2 regions of the Actinomadura luzonensis genome follow, and region 1 is predicted to be linked to the other one. Evidence: riboswitches for the same ligand, from Rfam matches in the RefSeq annotation. Region 1 holds a riboswitch; the other holds the start of a gene.

Region 1 (14,320 bases):
CAGCGCGCGGAGCCAGTCGACGTACTTGTCCCGTTCGACGACGGTGCCGACCTGCTGCTGCGTCACTTGTCGATGTCACCCACCACGAAGAACATCGAGCCGAGGATGGCGACCATGTCGGCCACCAGGTGGCCGGGCAACATCTCGCGCAGCACCTGCACGTTGCCGTAGGAGGCCGAGCGCAGCTTGAGCCGCCACGGCGTCTTGTCGCCCTTGGAGACCAGGTAGTAGCCGTTGATGCCGAGCGGGTTCTCGGTCCACGCGTACGTGTGCCCCTCCGGCACCTTGAGCACCTTCGGCAGCCGCTGGTTGATCGGCCCGGGCGGCAGCGAGCGCAGCCGCTCCACGCACGCCTCGGCCAGGTCGAGGGAGACCTTGAGCTGGTCGAACAGCACCTCGAAGCGCGCCTGGCAGTCGCCGGCCTCGCGGGTGACGACCTTGACCGGCAGCTCCGGGTAGGCGAGGTACGGGTCGTCGCGGCGCAGGTCCAGGTCGACGCCGGAGGCGCGGGCGATGGGGCCGCTCACGCCGTACTGCATGACCTGCTCCCGGGTCAGCACGCCGACGCCCTTGGTGCGGGCGGCGAAGATCTCGTTGTGCAGGATGAGGTCCTCGATGACCGGCACCCGGCGGCGGGTCTCGGCGACCGCCTCCGACACCCGGTCCAGCCAGCCCAGCGGCAGGTCCTCCTTCAGGCCGCCGACCCGGTTGAACATGTAGTGCATGCGCCCGCCGGAGATCTCCTCCATGACGGCCTGGAGGCGTTCGCGCTCGTTGAAGGAGTAGAAGATGGGCGTCATCGCGCCCAGCTCCAGCGGGTAGGAGCCGAGGAACATCAGGTGGCTGAGCGCCCGGTTCAGCTCGGCCAGCAGCGTGCGCGCCCACACGGCCCGCACCGGCGGCTCCATGCCGAGCAGGCGCTCGGCGGCCATCACCACGCCCAGCTCGTTGGCGAAGCCGGCCAGCCAGTCGTGCCGGTTGGCCAGCATGATGATCTGCCGGTAGTCGCGGACCTCGAACAGCTTCTCCGCGCCCCGGTGCATGTAGCCGATGATCGGCTCGGCGGTGGCGATGCGCTCGCCGTCGAGCGTGAGGCGGAGCCGGAGCACGCCGTGCGTCGAGGGGTGCTGCGGGCCGATGTTGAGGATCATGTCCTCCGTGGCCAGCTCTTTGGCGCCGGCACCGATTCCGACCACGCGTTCCGTCATACGGCCATGCTGCCACCGTCTCGGGTCAAGGAATGGTACGGAAACGCATCGATCGTGGGGACTTGGGGTTGGACGGGGGGAGGAAGCGGGGGACGGGGGGAGAAAGCACCATGAAGAGAGTTCTGTTTGATGTGGCGGCCCTGATCGCCCGGGTGGTGACCGGCGTGATCTTCGTGGCGCACGGCTGGCAGAAGTGGCAGAGCGGCCTGGGCGCGACCACGGGGATGTTCCGGGAGATGGGCATCCCGATGCCGGGGACGGCCGCCGGTTACGCGACGATCGTCGAGACCGTCGGCGGGATCTTCCTGATCCTCGGGCTGCTGGTGCGGCCGGTGGCGTTGCTGCTGCTGCTCAACATGCTGGGCGCGATCGCCTTCGTGCACGGCGGCAAGGGCGTCATGGTGGGCAACGGCGGGTGGGAGCTCGCGGGGGCGCTCGGCGCGCTGAGCCTGCTGTTCCTGGCGCTCGGCGGCGGGCGGATCGGGCTGGACGGGCTGTTCGGGGCGATCTTCCGGCGCCGGGGCGAGCGGCGGGCGGCGGAGGAGGAGCTGGACGCGCACCGGCGGGGGCGGCTCCAGGGCGACCGCACGGACACCGGCCCGTCGAACGTCCGGACCACCGGAACCGCCACCGGGATGGGAGCGGGGGCCGGCACCGCCGCCGGGGCCGGGATGCAGTCCGGCTCCGAGGCCGGCGTCGGCACCGGGACCGGCTACCAGTCCGGCATGGGCGCCGAGTCCGGCATGGGGACCGAGTCCGGCATGGGGACCGAGTCCGGCATGGGCACCGAGCCCGGCATGGGCGCCGGGGCGGGCGGGCGTGCGGGTGGCCCGATGACGCCGGCCGAGCCCGCGACCCCCGGCGAGCCGCCGGAGGTCCCGCGTCAGCCCACGGCGCCGCGTTCCGGCGCGAGCAACCTCAGCGACGAGGACATGCGCGACATCGACGCCCTGGTCAGCGACGACCAGCCCGAGCACCGCAAGCCCCCGAACCGCTGACCGCCCTGCCGCTCAGCGGGAGGCGAGGTCGCGCAGCGCCTCCACCAGCCGGTCCACGTGCTCCTGGGTGGTGCCGATGCCGATGGAGGCCCGCACCGCCGAGGCCGTGTCGTCCTCGCAGCCGCCGTCGGCCGTGCCCAGCAGGTGCCGCACGAACGGGTGCGCGCAGAACTTGCCGTCGCGCACCCCGATCCCGTACTCGCCGGACAGCGCCTCGGCCACCTCGCGCGCCGACCGCCCGGCCACGGTGAACGACACGATGCCCACCCGCGGGTGGTCCTCCCCCCACAACGACAGCTCGCGCACGCCGTCGATCGAGGCCAGCCCCGCGCGCAGCCGCGCGAGCAGCCGCTCCTCCTCCCGCACCAGCGCCGTCCAGCCGGTGGCGGTGAGCGCGTCGCAGGCGGCGGCCAGGGCGATCGCGCCCAGCACGTTCGGGGTGCCCGCCTCGTGGCGCGGCTCGGGGTCCTCGTGCCACTCGGCGGCGTCCCCGACCGAGCGCACCGCGCCCCCGCCCTTCAGGTACGGCTCCCCCTCCGCCAGCCAGTCCCCGCGCCCGACGAGCACCCCGGCGCCGAACGGCGCGTACAGCTTGTGCCCGGAGAAGGCCACGTAGTCGAGGTCCAGCGCGGTCAGGTTGAGCCGCCGGTGCGGGACGAACTGCGCGGCGTCCACCAGGATGCGCGCCCCGTGCCGGTGCGCGATGTGCGCCAGCGCGGCGATCGGCCACAGCTCGCCGGTGACGTTGGAGGCGGCGGTGACCACGAGCAGCTTCGGCCCCTCGACGGCGGCCAGCGCCTCGTCGGCGGCGCGGACGGCCTCGCCGGGGAAGGCGGGCGGGGCCAGGCGGACGGCGTCCGGCCAGGGGAGCAGCGAGGCGTGGTGCTCGGTGTCGAAGACCACGACGGTGGTGCCGGCGGGCAGGCAGCGGGCCAGCAGGTTGGTGGCGTCCGTGGTGTTGCGGGTGAAGATCACCGCGTCGGCGGGACGCGCCCCGACGAACGCGCGGACGGTGTGGCGGGCCTGCTCGTACCGGGCGGTGGTGAGCTGGGAGGCGTAGCCGGCGCCGCGGTGGACGCTGGAGTAGGCCGGGAGCGCGGCGGCGACGGCGGCGCTGACCGGCTCCAGACAGGGCGCGCTCGCCGCGTAGTCGAGGTTGGCGTACCGGACGAGCCGACCGCCCTTGACCGGGACCTCCAGGTCGGCCCCGATGACGGCGGGAACGGGGCGGCCGGTCGCCGTGACCGGGGCGGCAGCGGCGGCGGGGGCGGCGGCGTCGGCGTCGGCGTTGAAGATCGTCAGCGTGGACACGGCACTTCTCCTTGGGTCATCGGACCCCTGGAGGCAGCCTCGGAGCCCGCGCTTGCCCGCCACACCTCGTGACGGACCAGGTCTTCACCCGGGGCACCCCGCCGCGGACGCGAGGGTTGCCGGCCAGCTAGCCGGGGCTTGTCGCTGGCGCTCATGACCTACGACCGCACTATAACCGACGATCGGCCACGAAACGCAAGTCGCGAACTTATGTGAGGTGTGACTCGTTGTGCCCGGAAAGTCATCGGCCAACGTGTCATGGAGGTGTTCGGATGTTGGACTGGGTGGCCGACCCGCAGATCTGGATCGGCTTCTTCACCCTTGTCGCCCTGGAGATCGTGCTGGGGATCGACAACATCATCTTCATCTCCATCCTGGCCGGGAAGCTCCCGCCCGAACAGCGGGACCGGGCCCGCGTGCTCGGCCTGGCCGCCGCCCTGGTCAGCCGGCTGCTCCTGCTGCTCGCCCTGTCGTGGGTGGTGCGGCTCACCGAGCCGCTGTTCACCGTTCTCGGCCAGGACATCTCGGGACGGGACCTGATCCTGCTGCTCGGCGGCCTGTTCCTGCTGGGCAAGAGCGTCACGGAGATCCACCACAGCATGGAGGCCCCGCAGGGCAAGGACGGCAAGCAGGGCGCCGGCGTGTCCTTCGCCGCGGTGATCGCGCAGATCATGGTCCTGGACATCGTGTTCTCGCTGGACTCGGTGATCACCGCCGTGGGCATGGTGGACCAGCTCGGCGTCATGATCGCGGCGGTCGTGGTGGCGGTGGCGGTGATGTTGTTCGCCTCCGGGCCGATCAGCCGCTTCGTGGACGAGCACCCGAGCATCAAGATGCTGGCGCTGGCGTTCCTGGTGCTGATCGGCGTGGTGCTCGTCGCCGAGGGCCTGGACCAGCACATCCCGAAGGGGTACATCTACTTCGCGATGGCGTTCTCGGTCGTCGTGGAGCTGCTCAACATCCGGATGCGCGGGCGGCACGCCAAGAAGGCGGTCGAGGCGCCGGAGGCGCGGGCCGAGGCTGCGGAGCAGCAGGACGAGGCTCCTAAGATGAAATAGTGCGCTTTGATCCCTGGAATCCGGATTTTGTAGCCCACCCGTACCGGGTCTACGACGAGCTGCGCCGCGAGGCCCCCGTCTGCTGGTTCGAGCCGACCGGCCAGTGGCTCATCTCCCGCCACGCGGACGTCAACGCCCTGCTCAGGGACCGCCGCCTCGGCCGGTCGTACCTGCACGCGGCCACGCACGAGGAGTTCGGCAGGCAGCCGGAGCCGGAGTTCCAGGAGCCGTTCTGGCGGGTGATCAGAGCGGGCATGCTGGACGTCGAGCCGCCGGTGCACACTCGGCTGCGCCGGCTGGTGTCGAAGGCGTTCACGCCGCGCATGGTCGAGTCCCTGCGGCCGCGCGTGCGGGCCATCGCCGCCGGGCTGGCGGACACGTTCGTGGAGAAGGGCGGCGGCGACCTCCTCGCCGAGGTCGCCGAGCCGCTGCCGGTGACGGTGATCGCGGAGATGCTCGGCATCCCGGACGCCGACCGCCACCTGCTCCGTGCCTGGTCGGCCGACATCTGCGGCATGTACGAGCTGAACCCGGGCATCGAGGCGCAGCACACCGCGGTACGGGCGGCGTCGGAGTTCGCCGGCTACCTCAAGGAGCTGGCCAGGGCCCGCCGCGCCGCTCCCGGCGACGACCTGATCAGCGCGCTCACCCAGATCCCGGAACTGACCGAGGACGAGCTGGTCGGCACCTGTGTGCTGCTGCTCAACGCCGGCCACGAGGCCACCGTGAACGTCACCGGCAACGGCTGGTGGGCGCTGTTCCGCAACTCGGCCGAGCTGGCGCGGCTCCGCGCCGACCGCTCGCTGCTGCCCACGGCGGTCGAGGAGCTGCTGCGCTGGGACACGCCGCTGCAGATGTTCGAGCGGTGGGTGCTGGAGGACATCGAGGTGCACGGCGTACGGATCCCGCGCGGGTCGGAGGTCGCGCTGCTGTTCGGCTCGGCCAACCGCGACCCTGCCGTGTTCGACGACCCGGACCGGCTGGACGTCGGGCGCGCGGACAACCCGCACATCTCCTTCGGCGCCGGCATCCACTTCTGCCTGGGGGCGCCGCTCGCCCGCATCGAGCTGATCGAGTCGTTCGGCGCCCTCCTCGACCGGACGGCGAGCCTGGAACTGCGCGAGCAGCCCGCCTGGAAGCCCGGCTACGTCATCCGCGGCCTCCACTCCCTGCCCCTGACCGCCACCCCGGCCTGACCGCCACCACCGTTCCCTCAGCCTGGCGGACCAGGGGCAGGGGGTCAGCGGCGTTGGTCGAGCCAGCCGAAGCCGCCGAGCCCTCGGGGGTCGAGCAGCTCGCCCTCCTCCGACGCCCGCGCCAGCGCCCGCAGGTAGCCGCGTGGGTCCTGGTGGGTGAGCTCGACCGGCGGCCGGGCGCCGTCGAGGCCGAGGGCGCGCAGGGCCGCGCGTTGTGTGGACAAGGCTGTGGATATCGCACCGGCCCGCCGCCCGGCCTCCGCGCACGCGTCGAGTGCCACATGTGCCGTGATATCGCAGGTCCCGTCGGGTATGGGGCTGACGACCGCCCCGTCCCGGTACCCGGTCAGCGTTCCCCAGAGGGGCCGGTTATCCACAGGATGTGCATAATCGACGGCGATCGCCCGGCCCCTGGCGAGGCGGGTGACGACCGCCGCCCACGCCTCGTCGCGCGGCCAGCCGATCTCGGCCCGCGCCCCCACCCGGGGCAGCGGCCACCACCGTTCGACCCAGTCGCGGTCGGCCGGCCGGAGCGGCCCGCCGATGCGCTCCTCGCCCGTGTGGACGTTCACCATCACCAGCCGGGGCCCGTCGGGCGTCTGCTCGGCCACGTCCAGCGGCACGTTGTCGAGCCATTCGTTGGCGATGGCGAGCCCCGCGATGGAGTCGGGCAGCGCGCCGCGCCACTCGACGCGCTCGGGCAGGCCCTCGGGCCGGGGGGAGAGGTCGACCGCCGTGACCCGCAGCCGCTCGCTGAGCCCCGGCTCGGCGCCGGCCAGCACGCGGGTCACCAGCGTGCCCTCGCCCGCCCCGATGTCGACCAGGTCGAGTGTGTCCGGTTTGCCCAGCTCGGCGTCCACCTGCCGGAGCAGCGCCAGCACCGCGTCGGCGAAGGCCGCCGAGGCGCTGACCGAGGTGCGGAAGTGGCCCGACGGGCGTTCGCGGAGGTAGAAGCCCTCCTCGCCGTACAGCGCTCGCTCCGTCGCGGCGCGCCAGGTCAGCCACATGCCATGGACTATCTCACGACTTCCGGATGACACGCACAGTCATAATGTGACTACTCTTTGTCGCGCGCTTGCGGTAGCGTTTACGTATTGTCATCGAGCGGCTGCGTTGCGCCAACCCCCAAGTGGCGACTGCAGCGGCCGTTCCCCCACAAGCCAACGTCCGCGGCCCCGCGCCGCGAAATCGGAAGGAGCTCGCATGCTGAAGAAGACCCTGGTCCTGGTCGGTGCCGCCGCTGCCCTCGCGCTGTCCGCCCCGGCCGCCCACGCCGACATCACCAGCGGCAACGGCAGCATCCTGGGTGGCAACCAGGTCGCCGTCCCGATCAGCGTCCCGATCGACGTCTGCGGCAACGCCGTGGCGGTCATCGGCGTCAGCGTCGCCGGCTGCAAGGGCGGGTCCAACTCCACGATCACGGACCACCGCTGACCCCAGCTGAGAGCCCGGACCGGCGCGGTCCGGTCCGGGCTCGGACTCCCGGCCGGGCAGTCGGCGGATGCACCGGCCAGGCGCACCTCCGAGAGGTCGCACCGATGGGCGTCGGGTCCTCACGGACTCGGCGCCCACTGTCGTGCGATGACCCCTCTCCTCATCTCTTCCGACAGGGGGTGCACTTTTTGTATGCCCTTGTCGCTTTTGTCGTTAACTCAACATGCGGCAAAGCACCGGTCACGTTCCCCGGACGGAGAGGCCGTTACGCTGGGCGGCAGTGCCATCCGGTCGACAGGGGTGAGACGTCATGGAGGCAGGAGATCGCCCGGCCCGGCTGAGCGTGGGCGTGCTGGGAGCCGGCAAGGTCGGCTCGGCCCTCGGCGCCGCGCTGGCGCAGGCCGGTCACCGGGTCGTCGCCGCGAGCGGCGTGTCCGACAACTCCCAGCGGTGGGCGGCCGAGCGGCTGGGCCTGACGCCGTCGCGGCCCGACGAGGTGGTGGCCGCGGCTCAGCTCATCCTGCTGACCGTGCCCGACGACACGCTGCCCGACCTCGTGGGCGGCCTCGCCGCCACCGGCGCCGACCTCCAGGGCAAGCTTCTCGTGCACACCAGCGGCGCGTACGGGCTGTCGGTGCTCGACCCGGCCGCCAGGGCCGGGGCGCTGCCGCTCGCGCTGCACCCGGTCATGACGTTCACCGGCCGCGACGACGACCTCAACAAGCTCACCGGCATCTCCTACGGCGTCACCGCGCCCGACGCGCTGCGCCCGATCGCCGAGGCGCTGGTGATCGAGATGGGCGGCGAGCCGGTCTGGATCGCCGACTCCGACCGCGCCCTCTACCACGCGGCCCTGGCCGGGGCCGCCAACCACATGGTCACCCTCATCGCCGAGTCCTCCGACCTGCTGGAGCGCATCGGCGTCGAGCACCCGGGCCGCATGCTGGGCCCGCTGCTCGGGGCCGCGCTCGACAACGTGCTGCGGCTCGGCATCGCGGGCCTCACCGGCCCGGTCGTGCGCGGCGACGCGGGCACCGTCCGCAAGCACGTCGACGCGCTGATCCTGGCCGCGCCGGAGGCGGCCGACGCCTACATCGCGCTGGCCAGGCTCACGGCCGACCGCGCGCTCGCCGCCGGGCTGCTCAAACCGGAGGAGGCGGAGCGGCTGCTGGACGCGCTGGGCGGCAATATATGGACCTGACCGTGCCAAGCCGCGCCGCCGCGATGCGGAGGCCGTGAACACCAGGGGCCGCCCACATGGATCTGATCGTCGCGAGGAACAGGGAAGACCTGGTCAAGGCGCGTAGCGGTGGCGACGTGGCGCTGGTGCCCACCATGGGCGCGCTGCACGAGGGCCACCGGTCGCTCATCAGGCTCGCCCGGTCCAGGGCCGACCAGGTCGTGGTCAGCGTCTTCGTCAACCCGCTGCAGTTCGGGCCGAACGAGGACTTCTCCCGCTATCCCCGTACGTTCGAGGCGGATCTGGAGGTGTGCCGGGCCGAGGGCGTCGACGTCGTCCTCCACCCGTCCGCCGAGGACATGTACCGCCCCGACCGCCAGGTGAGCGTCCTGGCGGGGCGGATGGGCGAGATCGTCGAGGGCGCGTCCCGGCCGGGGCACTTCGACGGGGTGCTGACCGTCGTGCTCAAGCTGTTCAACCTGGTCCAGCCGCGGGTGGCGGTCTTCGGGCAGAAGGACGCCCAGCAGCTCGCGCTGATCCGCCGCATGGTGGCCGACCTGGACGTGCCGGTCGAGATCGTCGGCGCGCCCACCGTGCGCGAGCCCGACGGGCTGGCCCTGTCCAGCCGCAACCGCTACCTGTCCGCCGAGGACCGGCAGGTGGCCCTGGCGCTCTCCCGCGCCCTTCGCGCGGGCGAGGCCGCGACCACTCCCGGGGCGGTCCGCGCGGCGGCCCGCGAGGTGCTCGCCGCCGCCGGGCCCGCCCTCGACGTGGACTACCTGGCCCTGGTGGACCCGGCGACCTTCGCCGAGGTGGGCGAGGAGCACACGGGCGAGGCCGTGCTCGCGGTGGCGGCGCGGGTCGGCGCCACCCGGCTGATCGACAACGTCATCCTGACCTTGAATCCCGCCTGAGGCGGATTACCGTCGGGACATGACCGACGAGGAGTTGCGGGACGAGCTGCTCCGGCGCATGAAGGTCGACCAGGCCCTGCGCGACCCGGCCAAGGGCTTCCCGGGGGACAGGCGGCTCGCCCGGCTCCAGAAGCTGGACGAGGGCAACACCGCCTGGCTCTACTCGGTGGTGGCCAACCGCGGCTGGCCGCTGGTCTCGCAGGTGGGGGAGCGGGCCGCGCGGGCGGCCTGGCTGCTGGCCCAGCACGCGACGGCGCTCGCGGCGCAGCGGCTGTTCCGGGAGCTGATGGCCGAGGCGGTCGAGCGGGACGAGGCCTCGCCGCGCGATCTGGCGTACCTGGAGGATCGGGTGCGGGTGCGCTCGGGCCGTCCCCAGCTCTACGGCACCCAGTTCCACGACGGCGCCGACGGCCTGGAGCCGATGCCGATCGAGGAGCCCGGCCTGCTCGACGAGCGCCGCGCGGCCGTGGGGCTGGAGCCGTTCGCCGAGTACGAGGCGTTCATCAGGAAGACGGAGCCCATCGGGCGGACGGCCGCGGTGCGCGAGCCGGACGGCCCCGCCGGTCGCTGACCCACCCCCGGGGCATGACCACGCCGCGGCAGGCGTTATCGTCATGTTGACGATATAGCGCTGATCCAAGGAGATCCCCATGAGCGCACCGGTGATCCCACTGCGGCTGACCGCCCCCGAGCCCGGCTGGACGGCCGAGGCCGACCTGGTCGTCGTGGGCTCCGGCATCGCGGGCCTGACCGTGGCCCTGCGCTACGCCGAGCTGGAGCCGGCGGCCAAGGTCCTGATCGTCACCAAGGACGTGCTCTCCTCGGGCTCCACGCGCTGGGCCCAGGGCGGCATCGCGGCCGTGCTCGACCCGCGCGACACCCCGGAGGAGCACCTGAACGACACGCTGGTCGCCGGGGTGGGCCTGAGCGACGAGCGCGCCGTGCGGGCGCTGGTCACCGAGGGCCCGGGCGCGGTGCGCCGGCTGATCGCGAGGGGCGCCCGCTTCGACCGCACCCCCGACGGCGAGCTCCAGCTCACCAGGGAGGGCGGCCACCGGCGGCGCAGGATCGTGCACGCGGGCGGTGACGCCACCGGCGCCGAGGTGCAGCGGGCGCTCATCGAGGCGGTGCGGGCCGGCTCGATCGAGGTCGTCGAGCACGCGCTGGTGCTCGACCTGCTCAAGGACGCCCGCGGCCGGGCCAGGGGCGTCACCCTGCACGTCATGGGCGAGGGCGACCGCGACGGCGTCGGCGCGGTGCTGGCCAGGGCCGTCGTGCTGGCCACCGGCGGCATGGGCCAGGTGTACGCGGCCACCACGAACCCCGCCGTCTCCACCGGCGACGGCGTCGCGCTGGCGCTGCGGGCCGGCGCGGTGGTGCGCGACCTGGAGTTCGTCCAGTTCCATCCCACCGTGCTCTGGCTCGGCGAGGGCTCGACCGGCCAGCAGCCGCTGATCTCGGAGGCGGTGCGCGGCGAGGGCGCCTTCCTGGTGGACCACGAGGGCAACCGGTTCATGGCCGGCGTGCACGAGCTGGCCGACCTGGCGCCGCGCGACGTCGTGGCCAAGGCGATCATGCGGACGATGAGCGCGACCGGCCGCGACCACGTGTACCTCGACGGCCGCCACTTCGGCCGGGAGAAGTGGGAGACCCGGTTCCCCACCATCTACGCCATCTGCCGCGAGCACGGCATCGATCCGGCCACCGAGCCCGTCCCGGTGGCCCCGGCCGCCCACTACGCCAGCGGCGGCGTCCGCACCGACCTGCGCGGCCGTACCTCGATCGACGGCCTGTACGCCTGCGGCGAGGTCGCCTGCACCGGCGTGCACGGCGCGAACCGGCTGGCCTCCAACTCGCTGCTGGAGGGCCTGGTCTTCGCCGAGCGCATCGCCGCGGACGTGCACGCCACCCGCCCGGCCCCCGGCGACCCGGTGCCGTCCGCCGCTCCCGCGGGCCTGGTGGACCCGCGGGCCAGGACCAGGATCCAGGGCCACATGAGCAGGGGCGCGAGCGTGCTGCGCAGCCGCGAGTCGCTGCGGGAGACCGCGCGGGCGCTGCTCGACGCCCGCTGGACGCCGGTCGAGGTGACGCCGCGCACCGAGTCCTGGGAGGCGACGAACCTGCTGACCGTGGCCACCGTGCTGACCGGCGCGGCGGCGGCCCGGCTGGAGACCCGTGGCTCACACTGGCGCGAGGACCACGACGCGCGCGACGACAACGAATGGCTGGGCCACCTGGATGTGACCCTGACGGAGGAGGGCCTTCGCATGACGTACACGCCGCACGGTGACGCGATGCCGCCGCGCCTGGCGCAGGAGCTGGCGGCTGCCGGGCTCGACCCGGCCGAGGTGGACGCGCTCATCGGCCGCGCGCTGGAGGAGGACCTGCAGGAGGCCGGCGACGTGACCAGCCTGGCCACCGTCCCGGCCGACCGGCAGGCGGCCGGCGACCTGGTGGCCCGCAAGGACGGCGTGGTGGCGGGCCTGGCCGTGGCCGAGGCGGTGTTCGTGCGGCTGGGCGCGGCCCGCACCGAGCGCCAGGCCAAGGACGGCGAGCGGGTGCGGGCGGGCGACGTGCTGCTCACCGTCGAGGGCCCGGCCCGCGCCCTGCTGACCGCCGAGCGCACCGCGCTCAACTTCGTCACGCACCTGTCCGGGGTGGCGACGCTGACCGCCAGGTGGGCCGAGGCGATCGCGGGCACCTCCGCCCGCGTGCGCGACAGCCGCAAGACCCTGCCCGGCCTGCGGGCGCTGGAGAAGTACGCCGTGCGCTGCGGCGGCGGGGTCAATCATCGCATGTCGCTGTCGGACGCCGCGCTGATCAAGGACAATCACGTGGTGGCGGCAGGGGGAGTGGCCGAGGCGTTCCGCGCGGTGCGCGAGCGGTTCCCCGAGCTGCCGATCGAGGTGGAGATCGACCGGCTGGACCAGTTGGAGGCGGTGCTCGACGAGGGCGCCGAGGAGATCCTGCTGGACAACTTCACGGTCGAGGACATAGCGCGTGCCGTACAACTCGTGAAAAAGCGGGCGAAAAAAGGGGTTGCCCTTGAAGCGAGCGGGGGATTGACCTTGGAATCGGCCCGTGCTGTGGCCGAGACTGGCGTTGACCACCTGGCGGTGGGAGCGCTAACGCACTCGGCGCCGGCCCTGGACATCGCATTGGATCTGCGGGGGTAATTGATGCTGCTCACGATCGACGTCGGCAACACGCACACGGTGCTGGGGCTCTTCGAGGGCGAGGACGTCATCGAGCACTGGCGGCTGGCGACCGACGCCCGCCGCACCGCCGACGAGATCGCGGTCGTCCTCCAGGGGCTGCTGGCGCAGTCGCCGCTGCTCAAGGGGGCCGACATCGACGGCATCGCCATCTGCTCCACGGTCCCGAGCGTGCTCAACGAGATGCGCGAGATGTGCCGCCGCTACTACGGCGACGTCACGGCGGTGATCGTGGAGCCGGGCATCCGCACCGGCGTGCCCGTCCGGATGGACAACCCCAAGGAGGTCGGCAGCGACCGCATCGTGAACGCGCTGGCCGCCATCGACCAGTACGGCGGCCCCTGCGTCATCGTCGACTTCGGCACCGCCACCTCCTTCGACGCGGTCTCCGCCAAGGGCGAGTACGTCGGGGCGGTCACCGCGCCCGGCATCGAGATCTCCGTGGACGCCCTCGCCGCCGCCGGCGCCCAGCTCCACAAGGTCGAGCTGGTCCGCCCCCGCTCGGTGATCGCCAAGAACACGGTGGAGGCCCTGCAGGCCGGCATCATCTACGGCTTCGCCGGCCAGGTGGACGGCATCGTCGAGCGCATGGCGGCCGAGCTGGCCGACGACCCCGACGAGGTGACGGTCGTCGCCACCGGCGGCCACGCCGGGCTGGTGGTGGGCGAGTCGCGCTCGATCGACGTGCACGAGCCGTGGCTGACGCTCATCGGCCTGCGCCTGATCTACCACCGCAACGCGGGCTGAGCCCTCCGTACCCCGGACGTGGAGCAGGCGGCCCCCCGCTCGGGTGAGGGGGCCGCCTGCGGCACTCGGGTGCGGATCCGGCGTCACGCCTACTCGTCGCCGTCGACGCTGTAGATGTCCTGCCAGTAGCCGCACTTGGTCGGGTACTTGCTGTACAGGCCGATCTGGCAGACCTGGGCGCGCACGCTGTAGACGTCGTTGTCCTGGTAGAAGAACTTCTTGTAGCCGGGGTAGCCGCAGTACTTCTTGCTGTAGACCGGCGACCAGTCGTGGTCGAAGTCCTCGGCCTGGAAGCGGATGTAGGCGCACTTGCCGCCCTCGTCGTAGCTGCGGTTGTCGCGGTCCCAGAGGCGGCCGTAGACCTGGACCTCGTTCGACTCCCCGTCGCCGTCCCAGTTCACGCTGATCGTGCCCTGCGCCTTGGCCTGGTAGTTCTTGGAGTACAGCGGGCCCCAGCCCGAGGAGTAGTCGTCGTAGTGGGGCGAGTCCGCGAGGGCCGCGCCCGACATCGACAGGGCCAGAGCGGTGGTGGCGGCGGCGGCGAGGGTGCCGATCGCGAGCTTCTTGAACATTTCTCTCTCCTGGAGCTCCCCTGGGCCGGCTCCCTGCCGGCTCCCCCCTGAGCTCGTGAGTCATTGATAAAAGAGCCCTCTTGCAGCGCCCCTGCAGCGGGCCGACGAGCCCTTGCAGTTCGCCATATCCCCTACGCTTTGATGCTGTGAGCGAAGAACTTCCCGAGCAGATGCGGATCCGGAGGGAGAAGCTCGACCGCCTTCGGAGCGAGGGCGTCGACCCTTACCCGGTGAATTTCCCCCGTACGGCGACCAACGCCGAGGTCAGGGAGAAATACCAGGGCCTGGAGCCCGACACCGCCACCGGTGACACCGTCTCGGTGGCCGGCCGCGTCATGCTCAGCCGCGTGGGCGGGAAGCTCTGCTTCGCCACCCTGCGCGACGCCGAGGGCGACCTGCAGGTCATGATCTCCCTCGACCGGGTCGGCGAGGAGTCGCTGGCCCGCTGGAAGCGCGACGTCGACCTCGGCGACCACGTCGGCGTGAC
Region 2 (14,320 bases), 420 kb from region 1:
CCCTGCGCAACGCGCTGATCCCGCTCATCACGTTCCTCGGCGCCGACCTCGGCAGCCTCATGGGCGGGGCGATCATCACCGAGAGAATCTTCAACCTGCCGGGCATCGGCAACCAGCTCTACATGTCGGTGTACCTCAGGGAGCAACCGGTGGTGGTCGGCATCGTGACCATGCTGGTCCTGGTCTACATCCTGGCCAACCTGGTCGTCGACGTGTTGTACGCAGTGCTCGACCCGAGGATCCGATATGAGTGACTTCCGACCGGACGGGCCTGTGCTGGCGCCCGAGGAAACCCCCGTCGAAAAGCCCCAGAAGAGGGAGAAGCAGGCCAAGCCGGCGAGCCTGTGGTCCGACGCCTGGTACGACCTGCGCAAGCGGCCCATCTTCATCATCTCCCTGATCATCATCGCCGTGCTGCTGCTGATGGCCTTCTGGCCGTCGCTGTTCAGCTCGGTCGACCCGTTCAACGCCCGCACCTGCGAGCTGGCCACGGCCCGCCAGGGGCCGAGCGCCGGGCACCCGTTCGGCCGCGACAACCTGGGCTGCGACCTGTACGCCCGGACGATCTACGGCGCGGCGAACTCGCTGAAGATCGGCATCAGCACGACGGTCGCCGCCGCGCTCATCGGCGGCCTGCTCGGCCTGATCGCCGGCTTCTTCGGCGGCGCGGTGGACAGCGTGGCCTCGCGCGTCACCGAGATCTTCTTCGCCATCCCCAGCGTGCTCGGCGCGCTGCTCATCGGATCGACCTTCCGTGACAGCGGGCTCGGGATCTGGCTGGTGGTCGCGGCGCTCACCGTGCTGGGCTGGCCGATGACGTTCCGGATCATGCGGGCGGCGGTCATCACCGCCAAGTCGCAGGACTACGTGGTGGCGGCCAGGGCGCTCGGCGCCGGGCCGGTCCGGATCATGTTCAGGCACCTGCTGCCCAACGCGCTCGCCTCGGTGATCGTCGTCGCGACGATCAACCTCGGCGGGTTCATCGCGGCCGAGGCCGCGCTGTCGTACCTGGGTGTGGGCGTGCAGCCGCCGGAGATCTCGTGGGGCCTCATGATCGCCGACGCGCAGCGCCGGTTCCTGGAGGCGCCGCTGCCGCTGATCTTCCCGGCCGTGTTCCTGAGCGTCACCGTGCTCGCGTTCATCATGCTGGGCGACGCCGTGCGCGACGCGCTCGACCCGAAGCTCAGGTAGAAGGGGGGACCGAACAGTGAGTAAGACGTCAGCGGACGTGTTGCCGGTCGAGGGAGGGCTCGGCAACGAACCGCTGCTCGCGGTCGACAACCTGCACGTGGAGTTCCACACCCGGGCGGGCGTCGTGCGCGCCGTGAACGGCGTGAGCTACACGGTCAACCCCGGTGAGACGCTGGCGGTGCTGGGCGAGTCGGGTTCCGGCAAGTCCGTGACCGCTCAGGCGATCATGGGCATCCTGGACATGCCGCCCGCGCGGATCCCCAAGGGGGAGATCCGCTTCAAGGGCACCGACCTGCTCAAGCTGTCGGAGGAGGCCCGCACCCAGGTGCGCGGCCAGCGCATCGCCATGATCTTCCAGGACGCGCTCTCCGCGCTCAACCCGGTCTTCACCGTGGGCTGGCAGATCAGCGAGATGTTCCGGGTGCACCGGGGCATGTCCAAGGGCGAGTCCATGAAGAAGGCCGTCGAGCTGATGGACCGGGTCCGCATCCCGGCCGCCAGGCAGCGCGTCAACGACTACCCGCACCAGTTCTCGGGCGGCATGCGGCAGCGCATCATGATCGCGATGTCCATCGCGCTCGACCCGGAGGTGCTCATCGCCGACGAGCCGACCACGGCTCTCGACGTGACCGTCCAGGCGCAGATCATGGAGCTGCTGGCCGAGCTGCAGCGCGAGAGCCAGATGGGCCTCATCCTGATCACCCACGACCTCGGCGTCGTGGCGGACGTGGCCGACAAGATCGCCGTCATGTACGCGGGCCGCATCGTCGAGAACGCCCCCGTGCACGACATCTACCGGGCGCCCGCCCACCCGTACACCAAGGGCCTGCTGGAGTCGATCCCCCGGGTCGACCTCAAGGGCCAGGACCTGTACGCGATCAAGGGCCTGCCGCCCAACCTGCTGGAACTGCCGTCCGGCTGCAGCTTCAACCCGCGCTGCCCGTACCGGCAGGGCAACTGCGTGACCGACGTCCCCCCGCTGTATCAGATCAGCGGCACGCGCGGCAGCGCCTGCCACTACTGGAGGGAGGTCCTCGATGGCGACCGGTGACAAGATCCTGGAGGTGCGCGACCTGGTCAAGCACTTCCCGCTGACCCAGGGCATCCTCTTCAAGCGGCAGATCGGCGCGATCAAGGCCGTCGACGGCGTCTCGTTCGACCTGCACAAGGGCGAGACGCTGGGCATCGTGGGCGAGTCGGGCTGCGGCAAGTCCACCCTCGCCAAGGTGCTGATGGCGCTGGAGCGGCCGACGTCCGGCTCGGTGCTGATCAACGGCCGCGACATCGGCCGGGCCAAGGGCGCCGAGCTCAAGCGCATGCGGCGCAACATCCAGATGGTCATGCAGGACCCGTACACGTCGCTGAACCCGCGGATGACCGTGGGCGACATCATCGGCGAGCCGTACGAGATCCACACCGAGGTCGCGCCCAAGGGCGACCGGCGCACGAAGGTGCAGGAGCTGCTGGAGGTGGTCGGGCTCAACCCCGACCACATCAACCGCTACCCGCACCAGTTCTCCGGCGGCCAGCGGCAGCGCATCGGCATCGCCCGCGGGCTGGCGCTCCAGCCTGAGATCATCGTCTGCGACGAGCCGGTCTCCGCGCTCGACGTGTCGATCCAGGCGCAGGTCATCAACCTGCTGGAGCGGCTGCAGAACGAGTTCGGGCTGGCCTACATCTTCATCGCGCACGACCTGTCGGTGGTGCGGCACATCTCCGACCGCGTCGGGGTGATGTACCTGGGCAAGTACGTCGAGCTCGGCAAGGACACCGAGATCTACGACCGGCCCGCGCACCCGTACACGCAGGCGCTGCTGTCGGCGGTGCCGGTGCCCGACCCGGAGGGGCGGGAGCAGCGGGAGCGGATCATCCTCCAGGGCGACCCGCCGTCGCCGGCCAACCCGCCGTCGGGCTGCCGGTTCCGGACGCGGTGCTGGAAGGCGCAGGAGATCTGCGCCGAGGAGGAGCCCCTGCTGCAGATCAGGCCGGGCACCTCGCACGAGAGCGCCTGCCACTTCGCCGAGACGCACGACGTCGTGCACATCGGCTGACCCGCCGCGGACGAGGCCCCTCCCGGTGTCCGGGAGGGGCCTTGCGCCTGTTCAGCGGGTCACGATGACGGCGCTGCCGTGGCCGAACAGGCCCTGGTTGGCCGCCAGCCCGGCCCGGGGCCCGTCGAGCTGGCGGCCGCCGGCCCGGCCGCGGAGCTGGTCGGTCAGTTCGCAGAGCTGCGCGAGGGCCTGGGCCGGGATCGCCTCGCCGAAGGAGGCGAGGCCGCCGGACGGGTTCACCGGGATCCGGCCGCCGAGCGCGGTGACGCCGTCGCGGAGCAGCTTCTCGGCCTCGCCGGGCGGGCACAGGCCGATGTCCTCGGTCCAGTCCAGCTCCAGCGCGGTGGACAGGTCGTACACCTCGGCCAGCGACAGGTCCTCGGGGCCGAGCCCGGCCTCCTCGTAGGCGGCGTGCGCGATGGCCGCGCGGAAGGGCCGCTCGGGCGGCGGGACGGCGGCGCAGGAGTCGGTGGCGAAGTTCGGCAGCTCCAGGACCGTGTTGGGGAAGGTGGGGGTCACGGTCGAGACGGCGGCCAGCCGGACCAGGTCGCGGGCGGCGGCGTGCCGGCGGGCGTACGTCTCCGAGGCCAGCACCACGGCCGCGCCGCCGTCGGAGGTGGCGCAGATGTCCATCAGCCGCAGCGGGTCGGCCACCATGGGCGAGGCCAGCACCTCCTCCGTGGTGACCGTCGCGCGGTAGCGGGCCATGGGGTTGAGCGCGCCGGCGCGGGCGTTCTTGACCTTGACGGCGGCGAAGTCGTACGGGGTCGAGCCGTGCAGGGCCATGCGGCGGCGGGCGTACAGGCCGAAATAGGCCGGGTTGGTGGCGCCGAGCAGGCGGAAGCGCAGCCAGTCGGGGTCGTCGGGGCGGTCGCCGCCGACCGGCTTGAAGAAGCCCTTCGGGGTGGAGTCGGCGCCGACGACGAGGGCGACGTCGCAGAGGCCGGCCAGGATGCGGGTGCGGGCGAGGTCCACGGCCTGGGCGCCGGAGGCGCAGGCGGCGTAGCAGGAGGCGACGCGGGCGCCGGTCCAGCCGAGGGCCTGGGCGTAGCTGGCGCCGGCGACGAAGCCCGGGTAACCGTTCCTGATGGTGTCGGCGCCGACCAGGTACTGGACGTCGGTCCAGGCGATCCCGGCGTCGCGCAGGGCGGCGCGGGCGGCGGCGAGGCCGTACTCCAGGAAGGGGCGGCCCTGCTTGCCCCAGGGGTGCATGCCGGTGCCGAGGACGACCACGCCGCCGCTCATGAGGCCCGCCGCCACATCCACACCAGCGGCCCGTCCGCGAGCGGGCCCGCCGTGAGCTCCAGCTCCATGCCGACCTCCAGCTCCTCGGCGGTGAGGCCGGCGACCTGGCCGAGCACGACGAGGCCGGCCCCGTCCAGCTCGACGGCGGCCAGGGTCACCGGCTCGTACGGCTGCGCCGCCACGTACGGCGCGGGCGGCGGGTAGGCGGAGCTCGTGTACGACCACACGCGCCCCCGCCGGGGCAGCCGGGTGACCTCCAGGTCCGTGCCCTCGCACCGGGGGTTGGGGCAGGAGCCGTGCCGGGGCGGGAAGCAGACGGTGCCGCAGGCCGCGCAGCGGGTGCCGAGCAGGACGACCCCGTCGTCGTCCACGGCGAACCAGCCCTCGATCGCGTACGTCATAGCCGGAGTATCACACAAGCGCTTGTTAGGGTGAATCCCCTTCGCCGCGCTTCCGCCGCCGCTGCCCCAGCACCACCCGCGCCGACATGACCGCCATCAGCGCCAGCATGCCCACCACCACGGCCGTCCTGCTGGCCGGCGCGCCCGGGCCGGGCCCCGGCCCGAAGTACGGGCCGGGCCGGGACGGCGGAACGGCCGGCGGCCCGAGCCCGTCGGCGGCGCGCAGCGCGAGCAGCGCGTTGGCCACCCCGTGGCCGTAGGAGTGGCTGTAGCCGCCCGCGGGCCGCTTCCTGGTGCCCTGCTCGATGGCCGTGCGCACCTCGTGCGGCGACAGGCCGGGACGGGCCGACCTGACGAGGGCCGCGATGCCCGCCACCATGGCGGCGGCCGAGCTGGTGCCGTCGCCCACCACGTACGAGTCGGCCCCGTCGGCCGTGACGATCTCCGTGCCCGGCGCGACCACGGACAGGTAGTCCTGGCGGTTGGAGAAACGGGCCACCTGGAGCCGCCGGTCCACCGCGCCGACGGCGATCACGCCGGGATAGGCGGCCGGGAAGTTCTTGCGGTTGCCCGCGTCGCCGTCGTTGCCCGAGGAGGCCACCAGCACCACGCCCTTGCCGAGCGCGTACTGCACCGCCTCCTCCTCGGCCGCCGAGCCCTCCCACGCGCCGCTGCCGCCGCCCAGGGACATGCTGATCACGCCCGCGCCGTGGTCGGCCGCGTACCGGATGCCCTGCGCCAGGGCGTCGTGCCCGTCCGGGGGCTGCCGCTCGCGCAGCGGGTCGCCGTTCTCCAGCGTGACCCGCACGGACAGGACGCCGGCCGCGGGCGCGACGCCGAGCACGCCGTCCAGGTGGCCCTCGCCGTGGCCGCGCCCGGCGATCAGGCTGGCCATGGCGGTGCCGTGGTGGCCCCACAGGCCCGTGCCGGGGCGGGCGCCCGTCAGGTCGGGGCCCTGGACGACGGCGCCCGCCAGGTCGGGATGGCGGGCGTTGACGCCGGTGTCGAGGACGGCGACCAGCACGCCCTCGCCCCTGCTGCGCCGCCACGCCTCGGGCAGCCGCAGCGCGTCGAGCTGCCACTGGCCCGCGCGGGCGACCGCGCCGACGTCGTCGCCCGCGCCGGGCGCCGGGACCGCCACCACGCAGGCGGCCAGCAGCACGGGGGCGAGGAGGCGGCGCACCGGGCGGTCCCTGGGGGGCCTCATCGGGTCAGCGTCCGCTGGAAGGCCGTCGCGAGCCGGCGCGCGGCGTCGCGGAGCCGGGGCTCGGGCGCGTCCTCCCGCCGGTACGGACGCCCGTCGGCGTACCCGGCGGCCGTGCCGACGAGGTAGGGGGCCCGGGAGCCGAGCAGCGCGCCGGTGACGTACTGCCGCGCGCCGAACCAGGCGGCCGCGCCGCGCGGGAAGGCCACCGGCCGCACGGTCGCCGGCCGGTCGCCGGCCCCGAGCGCCGCGAGATCGCCCGCGCCGCCGCCGGGCCGGTCGCTCACCACGCCGGTGAGCGCCGGGCGGTCGAGGACGGCGATGCCGACGGTGACGACGTAGGTCAGGGTGCTGTCGGCGTAGGTGGCGCGGAGCGCGGTGCGGCAGCCGGCGGCGAGCGCGCCGGGCTGGAACGCCTCCGGGCAGGACGCCTCGGGCGCGACGCCGACCAGCACGTACGTGACCCGCGCCCCCGACGGGCTGACCCCGGCGACCGCCGGGGGGAAGACCCGCTCGACCGGCCAGGCGTGCCAGCGCTCCGACACGGGCGGCTCGGGCGCCGGCCAGAGCGCGGTCACGAGGGTGAGGAGCAGCACAGCGGAGAGGTGGTACACGGCGGACCTCGAGCGGGTGAGGGGGGAACGCTCGACCAGACCGGCATTCTGGCACGCGACCGCGGGTGCAATCCGACGCTTCGGTAAACAGACCGATACGCGGAGTAATTCCGATCTGAGGCTTTAGTGCTACCGCGTGGGCGAAAGTCGGACATGCGCGCCGGGCGGGAGCCCCAGCCGCTGCGCCGCGTCACCGGAGTTGACCGCGATCGCGACCAGCCCCGCCGAGTCCGCGAAGGCCACCAGCTCACCCGGCGGCACCGCCGCGTACGTCTCCCGGTACGGCAGCGAGAGCTGCCGCCGCCCGAGCCACACGCCCAGCGTGTCGCCGATCTCGACGCCGAGCGCCCGCAGGTCGCCCGCCGCGATCGAGAGCTGGGTGTTGCCGTAGCGGTCCACCGAGACGACCTCGCCCTCCACCGAGCCGTCGCGGAGCTGCGAGGTCGGCTCGGGCAGCGTCACGAGCCGGCCCACCGGCACCTCGGGCCCCAGCTCGGACGGAGCCAGCCCGCCCCACAACCGGCCGGCGACCGGCGCGAACACGTCACGGCCCGGGAAGGTGGGCGACGCCGGGCGCAGGAAGTGCGCGTCGTTGCGGATCTCGTACGCGGCCCGCGCCCCGCCGCTGGCGCGCACCGCCCACGACAGCAGCCCGTTGTCCGGGCCGACGAACACCCGCCCGCCCGCCTCGACGGCGACCGCGCGCCGGGCGCCGCCGACGCCGGGGTCCACCGCGCCGACGTGCACGCCGCGCGGGAGGTAGGGGATGGTCTGGGCGAGGATCGCCGCGCCGCGCCGGACGTCCCCCGAGGGCACCAGATGACACACGTCGATCACCCGGGCCTGCGGAGCGATCCCGGCGATCACGCCATGGCAGGCGGCCACGTAGCCGTCCTCGAGCCCGTAGTCGGTGAGGAGCGTGATTACGGAGGTCACAATTCGTGACTGTACGTCTCCCAATCCACCGTGAACAGCCGCACTTCGCACATTACGATTGGCCACGGGCCGCGTGCGTGTGACGAGACCGTCGCACGCCCCCTCAGAGGAGGACACCATGGGAGCACCGCTCAGCGGTGACAGTGCTGCCCAGGAACCGTCCCGACAGCCACTCACGGAACGCGACATCGAGCTCCTCGCCTTCGAACGCCAATGGTGGCGCTACGCGGGCGCGAAGGAGCAGGCCATCAAGGAGACCTTCGGGTTCTCCGCCACGCGCTACTACCAGATGCTCGGCGAGTTGATCGACAGGCCGGAGGCGCTTGAGCACGACCCCATGCTGGTCAAGCGGCTTCGCCGGTTGCGCGCCACCCGCCAGCGCGACCGCGCCGCCAGAAGGCTTGGCATGCGCCCCTGACCGGCTGGGTACGGCAGCCGCGTGGAGAACATCCCTGGAATTGAAGCAATCTTGAAGGACCCGGCCGGGGCCGTGATCGGGCTCGACTTCGACGGAACCCTGTCTCCGATCGTGCCCGATCCGGCGGCCGCCGTGATCCACCCCAAGGCGCCCGCGGTCCTCGCCGACCTCGGCGCGCACGTGGGGGCCGTCGCCATCGTCACCGGCCGGCCGCCCGCCACCGCGCTGGAGCTGGGGCCGGGGCTGGCCGACGTCCCCGGGCTGGTCATCCTCGGGCACTACGGCTTCGAGCGCTGGGAGGGCGGCCGGATCTCCGCCCCGCCGCCGCCCGCGGGCGTGCCGCGGGTGCGGGCCGAGCTGCCGCTGCTGCTCGACCGGCTCGGCCTCACGGGCGTGGTGGTGGAGGACAAGGGCCGGGCCGTGGCGGTGCACACGCGCCGCAGCGCCGACCCCGAGGGCGCGCTGGCCGCGCTCCGCGAGCCGCTGGCCCGGCTCGCCGAGCGGCACGGGCTCGTGGTCGAGCCGGGCCGCATGGTGCTGGAGCTGCGCCCGGCCGGCATGGACAAGGGGCATGCGCTCGGCCTGTTCCTGGCCGAGCGGAACGCGCGCTCGGTGTTGTTCGCCGGTGACGACCTGGGCGACCTCGCGGCCTTCGACGCCGTACGCGCCTCCGGGCTGCCCGGCGTGACCGTGTGCAGCGGCTCGGCGGAGGTCAGCGCGCTGGCCGAGCGGGCCGACATCGTGGTGGACGGCCCGGACGGCGTGGTGGCCCTGCTGGCGGAGCTCGCGTCGGCGTTCAGTCGTTGATGACTGGACTGCAAGTGACGTTCCCTAGGGTCACGGGCATGTTCAAGCGTCACCTCGCCGTCGCGGCCGCCGCGGCGGCCACCCTCGCCACCCTCGCCACGGCCGTCCTGCCCGCGCACGCCGCCGCCCCCGCGCAGGCGCTCAAGCTGCGCGCCGGGCTGACCCTCTACATCCCCATCCAGTGGGTGGTGCACCGCTTCGGCCCCGACAACGTGCAGGTCGTGACCGGCAGGTGCGGCAAGGCCGAAGGCTGGCGCACGCTGGAGTGCGACGCCTTCTACATCCTCGGCCCGTCCTACATCAAGCGCGGCGCGGAGGGCTTCGGCCCCTACACCGGCAAGAACCCCTTCTACACGGCCAGCGACGTGCAGCCGTGCCCGTACAACCACAAGTGGGGCGAGTACGTCGGGCCGAAGGTCACCCGCGGCCTGCGCCAGGTCGGCCCCGGCCACAAGGCCGCCTACAACGCCTGGAAGTCCACCTGCGTCACCTACGACAAGGGCCGCACGAAGGGACACTTCACCCAGCGCGAGTGGTACCTGCCGAAGAGCCGGATCCTGGTCGTGGACCAGTGGGACACGCCCGGGCTGGCCGACACGCTCAAGAACGCCGACTGGTCACGCTAGGGCGTCCAGTTGGGCCGACAGCCACTTCTGCGGGGGCAGCGCGGTGGCCGCGGCGCACAGCTTGTCGCGCCGCGCCCGCCGCTCGTCCTCCGGCATCACCAGCGCCTCGTGCAGGGCGGCGGCGGTGCCGCTGATGTCGTACGGGTTGACCACGAGCGCGTGCGGCCCCAGCTCGGCCGCCGCGCCCGCCTCCCGCGAGAGCACCAGCGCGCAGCGCGGCGACAGCACCGGGCCCTCCTTGGCCACCAGGTTCATGCCGTCGCGGATCGGGTTGACCAGCAGCACGTCGGCCATCCGGTACGCGGCCAGCGAGCGCGGGTAGTCGTCGTGCACGTTGAGGATCAGCGGGTCCCAGTCCTCGGTGGCGAACTCGTTCTCGATCTCCTGGGCGCAGCGCTGCACCGAGGCGGTGTACTCGCGGTATTCGGGCAGGTCGTGCCTGCTGGGGTAGGCGAAGGCCAGGTGCACCACGCGGCCGTGCCACTCGGGATGGCCGGCGAGGAACTCGCCGTAGGCCACCAGGCCGCGCACGATGTTCTTCGACAGCTCGGTGCGGTCGATGCGGACGATCAGCCGCCGGTCGCCCACCTGCTCCCTGATCGCCGCCATGTGCGACTCGACGTCGGGCTCGCCGGCCCGCTCCCACAGCGCCGCGCCGTCCACCCCCAGGCTGTGGACGCCGATCCTGGTGGTGCGGCCCTCGTGGGTGACGGCGCGGGCGGCGCGGTCGACCTCCGCGCCGAGCAGCGACTCGCAGCAGTCCATGAACGCCGCCGCCCACCGCGCGGTGAGGAACCCGGCGTGGTCGGCGCCGAGTATGCCCTCCAGGACCTCCCCGGCCACCTCGTCGGGCAGCAGCGAGAAGTACTCGGGCGGCGCCCACGGGGTGTGGCTGAAGTGCGCGATGCGCAGGTCGGGGCGCTCGGCCCGGAGCATGGCGGGGGTGAGGGTCAGGTGATAGTCCTGTACCATCACGCGGGCCTCGTGGCCCGCCTCCTCGGCCAGGGCGAGCGCGAAGGCGCCGTTGTAGTCGCGGTAGGACGCCCACTCCCGGCCGAAGCGGGTGCCGAAGTTGGGCGCGTTGGGGATGTCGTACAGCAGGTGGTTGACGAACCACAGGGTGGAGTTGGCGACGGCGTTGTAGGCCCGGTGGAACGTCGCCGCCGGGATGTCGAGCATGCGCAGCGGCCCCGTGTCGTAGCCGGCGTGGTCGAGCCGGCCGCCGGGGGACACGCGCACGGCGCTGCGGTCGTCGTCCGACAACGCGGCGCAGACCCACAGAACACCGTCCTCCTTGGTCACGCCGGACAGCCCGGACACCAGACCGCCGCCGCCGCGCTTCATGATGAGGACGCCGTCGTCGGAGACGGTGAAGGAGACCGGCCCTCTGTTGGAGGCCACCAGGACGCTGTTCATCGAAGCTCCCTTCGATCATAGGATCCCAGCTATGGCGCTTGATGAGCTAACCGAGGAACTCGCCCGATCCGCCGCCGCGGGAGATCATCGCGCGCTCGGCGAGCTGCTGGCCAGGATCGAGCCCGATGTGATGCGCCACTGCTCCCGGATCCTGCCCTACCACCAGGACGCCGAGGAGGCCTCGCAGGACACCCTGCTCGCCGTGGCCCGCAACATCGGGCGCTTCGAGGGCCGGGCCAGGTTCAGCACCTGGCTGCACATCGTCACGGCCAACTGCGCGCGCACGACGTACCGGTCGCTGAAACGCCGGGCCGCCGAGCAGACCTCCGACGAGCTGCCGATGCAGAAGCCCGACGTGCGGCGGGTCAGCGTGATCGCCGGCTCCCGGCTCGACCTGCTCGACGCGATGGAGGCGCTGGAGGCCGACAAGCCGGACCTCGCGCAGGCCCTCGTGTTGCGCGATATCGTGCAGCTCGACTACAACGAGGTGGCCGAGCAGCTCGGCATCCCGCTGGGCACCGCGAAGTCCCGGATCCACCAGGCACGCAAGTACGTGCAGGCGGTGCTGGGTGAGGACTACCGCTGAGACGGCCCGTCTCGAATGCTGAGACAGGTAGTAATTTCGGCCACTTAAGCGGGTAGAGTCCTATTCAACAACTTCATATTGCTCATCCAGAGGGGTGGAGGGACCGGCCCTGCGAAGCCCCGGCAACCCTCCCGGCTTTCGACTCGCGACCTGGCGAGGCCGACCGGGACAAGGTGCCAATTCCGGTTCGCGGTCAAGGTGGCCGTGGGCGAAGATGAGGGAAGGCCTCGCTTCATGTCGCACGACTTTGGTCCTGCCGTCGCTCTGTCCTGCCGCGAGTGCGGCGCCCGCTACCCGCTCGGGCCCAGCTTCGCGTGCCAGGAGTGTTTCGGGCCGCTCGAGGCGGCCTACGAGTTCGGCCGGGTGACCCGCGAGGAGATCGCCGCGGGCCCGGCCAGCATCTGGCGCTACCGGGCGCTGCTGCCCGTCCCCGCCGACGTGGCCACCAAGCCCAACATGAACCCGGGCTGGACGAAGCTGGTCAGGGCGGGCAACCTCGGGCGGGCGCTCGGCATCAGGTCCCTGCACGTCAAGGACGACTCCGGCAACCCCACCCACTCCTTCAAGGACCGGGTGGTCGCCATCGCCGTCGAGGCGGCGCGCACCTTCGGCTTCCACACGCTGTCCTGCTCCTCCACCGGCAACCTGGCCGGCGCGGTGACGGCCGCCGCGGCGCGGGCCGGGCTCGACGCCTGCGTGTTCATCCCGGCGAACCTCGAAGAGGCCAAGATCGCGATGGCCCGGGTGTTCGGCGGCAGGCTGATCGGCATCGACGGCACCTACGACGAGGTCAACCGGTTCTGCTCCGAGCTGATCGGCGACCCCCTGGGCGACAAGTGGGGCTTCGTCAACGTCAACCTGCGGCCCTACTACGCCGAGGGCTCCAAGACGCTCGCGTACGAGATCGCCGAGCAGCTCGGCTGGCGGCTGCCGGAGCAGATCGTCATCCCGATCGCCTCCGGCTCGCAGCTCACCAAGATCGACAAGGGCTTCAAGGAGCTCATCGCGCTCGGCCTGGTCGAGGACGCCCCCTACAAGATCTTCGGGGCGCAGGCGGCCGGGTGCTCGCCGGTGTCGGCGGCGTACAAGGCGGGGCACGACGTCGTCCAGCCGGTCAAGCCCGACACCATCGCCAAGTCGCTGGCCATCGGCAACCCGGCGGACGGACCGTACGTGCTGGACATCGCCCGGCGCACCGGCGGGGCCGTCGAGGACGTCACCGACCCCGAGATCGTGGCCGCGATCAAGCTGCTCGCCTCGACCGAGGGCATCTTCGCCGAGACCGCGGGCGGGGTGACCGTGGGCGTGCTGAAGAAGCTCGTCGAGAGCGGCCGGCTCGACCCGGAGGCCGAGACCGTGGTGCTCAACACGGGCGACGGGCTGAAGACGCTCGACGCCGTCGCCGGCGAGTCGTCGCGGCCCACCGCCGTGATCAGGCCCTCTCTCGACGCGTTCCGCGCGGCTGTCTGACAACCAGGAAAGGCGAGATAACCATGAGCGTTACTGTGCGGATTCCCACCATTCTGCGCACGTACACCGGCGGAAACGCGGAAGTCGGTGGCGAGGGCGCGACTCTTCGTGACGTGCTCGCCAAGCTCGACGCGGACTACCCGGGTATCGGCGCGCGCATTCTGGATGAATCGGGCAAGATTCGGCGTTTCGTCAACGTTTACGTCGGGGAAGAGGACGTCCGATTCGCCGAAGGGCTCGACACTCCCGCCCCGCAGGGCGCCCAGATCTCCATCATCCCGGCGGTCGCCGGCGGCTGAGTGCCCTACGACATGACGGAAGGCGCCCCCAGTGGGCGCCTTCTGGCTTTTCGGTCCAATTCAAGGTTGAAGTACCTTCTCTGCGAACAAATGCGCCGTTTGCGGATTGACTCTGTTGCCAAACCCCGTGCCACAGGTATGGTCGAGGCGATCGTCTGGCTGTTTTCCCTTAAGTCGGGCGATTACGGGTCTCGCGGTGGAATGGGCGGGATCCGTAGCCCCAGTAAGAGGAGTCGGAAGTGGCGCAGGGCACCGTCAAATGGTTCAACGCGGACAAGGGCTACGGCTTCATCGCGGTAGACGGTGGTAAGGATGTATTCGTCCATTACTCCGCGATCCTGATGGACGGGTACCGATCTCTCGAACAAGGCCAGCGGGTCGAGTTCGAGATCACGCAGGGCCAGAAGGGACCGCAGGCCGAGTCTGTCCGCGCGGTCTGATTCACGTCACTGGTACGCACCGGCGGCCTCGCGCGGCAACGCAGTCCGTGCGACTCCGCCACCCCTCGTATTCACCGATCCAGACGGCGGGCCACACGGTGAGCGGCCCGCCGTCCGGGGACGTGCGCTACGCGGAGCCGACTGGGCTGACCTGCGAGCCGTTCCCTCCCGAAGGTCGTTCGCTTGCACTCGGCAGGGTAGAGTGCTAAACAGTTCGTTGGCACTCTGTGTGGCAGAGTGCCAATGACTCGGGATCGAGACGATGGGGTCTGCCGAACGGAGATGCAGGCCCTTGCCGTCGCGGGCGTCGGCTCGGTCCAGGACACGCCACCCTGCATCTGGGAGGTCTAGCCTTATGGCAGCCAAGATGATCGCGTTTGACGAGGACGCCCGGCGCGGTCTCGAGCGCGGCATGAACCAGCTCGCCGACGCCGTCAAGGTGACCTTGGGCCCCAAGGGCCGCAACGTCGTGCTGGAGAAGAAGTGGGGCGCTCCCACGATCACCAACGACGGCGTCTCCATCGCCAAGGAGATCGAGCTCGAGGACCCGTGGGAGAAGATCGGCGCCGAGCTGGTCAAGGAAGTCGCCAAGAAGACGGATGACGTCGCCGGCGAC

Evidence for each region. Region 1 has a riboswitch for S-adenosylmethionine ahead of MF672_RS09185 (aminotransferase class V-fold PLP-dependent enzyme). Riboswitches for the same ligand answer to the same signal wherever they lie in the genome.
Region 2: it holds a riboswitch for S-adenosylmethionine, as region 1 does, so the genes downstream of both, thrC (threonine synthase) here and MF672_RS09185 (aminotransferase class V-fold PLP-dependent enzyme) in region 1, are expected to answer to the same signal.

Annotation. Positions count from the first base shown of each region.
Region 1 is NZ_JAKRKC020000001.1:1,935,265-1,949,584, reverse strand. Features, by position in the region: gene MF672_RS09200 (acyltransferase family protein) at 1-66, opposite strand, end outside; gene MF672_RS09195 (NADH-quinone oxidoreductase subunit D) at 63-1,208, opposite strand; gene MF672_RS09190 (DoxX family protein) at 1,319-2,206, shown strand; gene MF672_RS09185 (aminotransferase class V-fold PLP-dependent enzyme) at 2,219-3,517, opposite strand; SAM riboswitch class IV at 3,561-3,676, opposite strand; gene MF672_RS09180 (TerC family protein) at 3,790-4,575, shown strand; gene MF672_RS09175 (cytochrome P450) at 4,575-5,771, shown strand; gene MF672_RS09170 (SAM-dependent methyltransferase) at 5,816-6,778, opposite strand; gene MF672_RS09165 (chaplin family protein) at 6,975-7,205, shown strand; gene MF672_RS09160 (Rossmann-like and DUF2520 domain-containing protein) at 7,516-8,406, shown strand; gene panC (pantoate--beta-alanine ligase) at 8,463-9,299, shown strand; gene MF672_RS09150 (DUF6624 domain-containing protein) at 9,319-9,870, shown strand; gene MF672_RS09145 (L-aspartate oxidase) at 9,950-12,475, shown strand; gene MF672_RS09140 (type III pantothenate kinase) at 12,479-13,261, shown strand; gene MF672_RS09135 (hypothetical protein) at 13,351-13,833, opposite strand; gene lysX (bifunctional lysylphosphatidylglycerol synthetase/lysine--tRNA ligase LysX) at 13,980-14,320, shown strand, end outside.
Region 2 is NZ_JAKRKC020000001.1:1,514,919-1,529,238, reverse strand. Features, by position in the region: gene MF672_RS07270 (ABC transporter permease) at 1-254, shown strand, start outside; gene MF672_RS07265 (ABC transporter permease) at 247-1,191, shown strand; gene MF672_RS07260 (ABC transporter ATP-binding protein) at 1,208-2,242, shown strand; gene MF672_RS07255 (ABC transporter ATP-binding protein) at 2,229-3,242, shown strand; gene MF672_RS07250 (lipid-transfer protein) at 3,294-4,487, opposite strand; gene MF672_RS07245 (Zn-ribbon domain-containing OB-fold protein) at 4,484-4,888, opposite strand; gene MF672_RS07240 (S8 family serine peptidase) at 4,914-6,095, opposite strand; gene MF672_RS07235 (hypothetical protein) at 6,092-6,688, opposite strand; gene MF672_RS07230 (SAM hydrolase/SAM-dependent halogenase family protein) at 6,836-7,642, opposite strand; gene MF672_RS07225 (DUF3263 domain-containing protein) at 7,761-8,060, shown strand; gene otsB (trehalose-phosphatase) at 8,112-8,867, shown strand; gene MF672_RS07215 (hypothetical protein) at 8,906-9,493, shown strand; gene MF672_RS07210 (alpha,alpha-trehalose-phosphate synthase (UDP-forming)) at 9,485-10,909, opposite strand; gene MF672_RS07205 (RNA polymerase sigma factor) at 10,941-11,495, shown strand; SAM riboswitch class I at 11,575-11,716, shown strand; gene thrC (threonine synthase) at 11,730-12,965, shown strand; gene MF672_RS07195 (MoaD/ThiS family protein) at 12,989-13,264, shown strand; gene MF672_RS07190 (cold-shock protein) at 13,504-13,704, shown strand; gene groL (chaperonin GroEL) at 14,060-14,320, shown strand, end outside.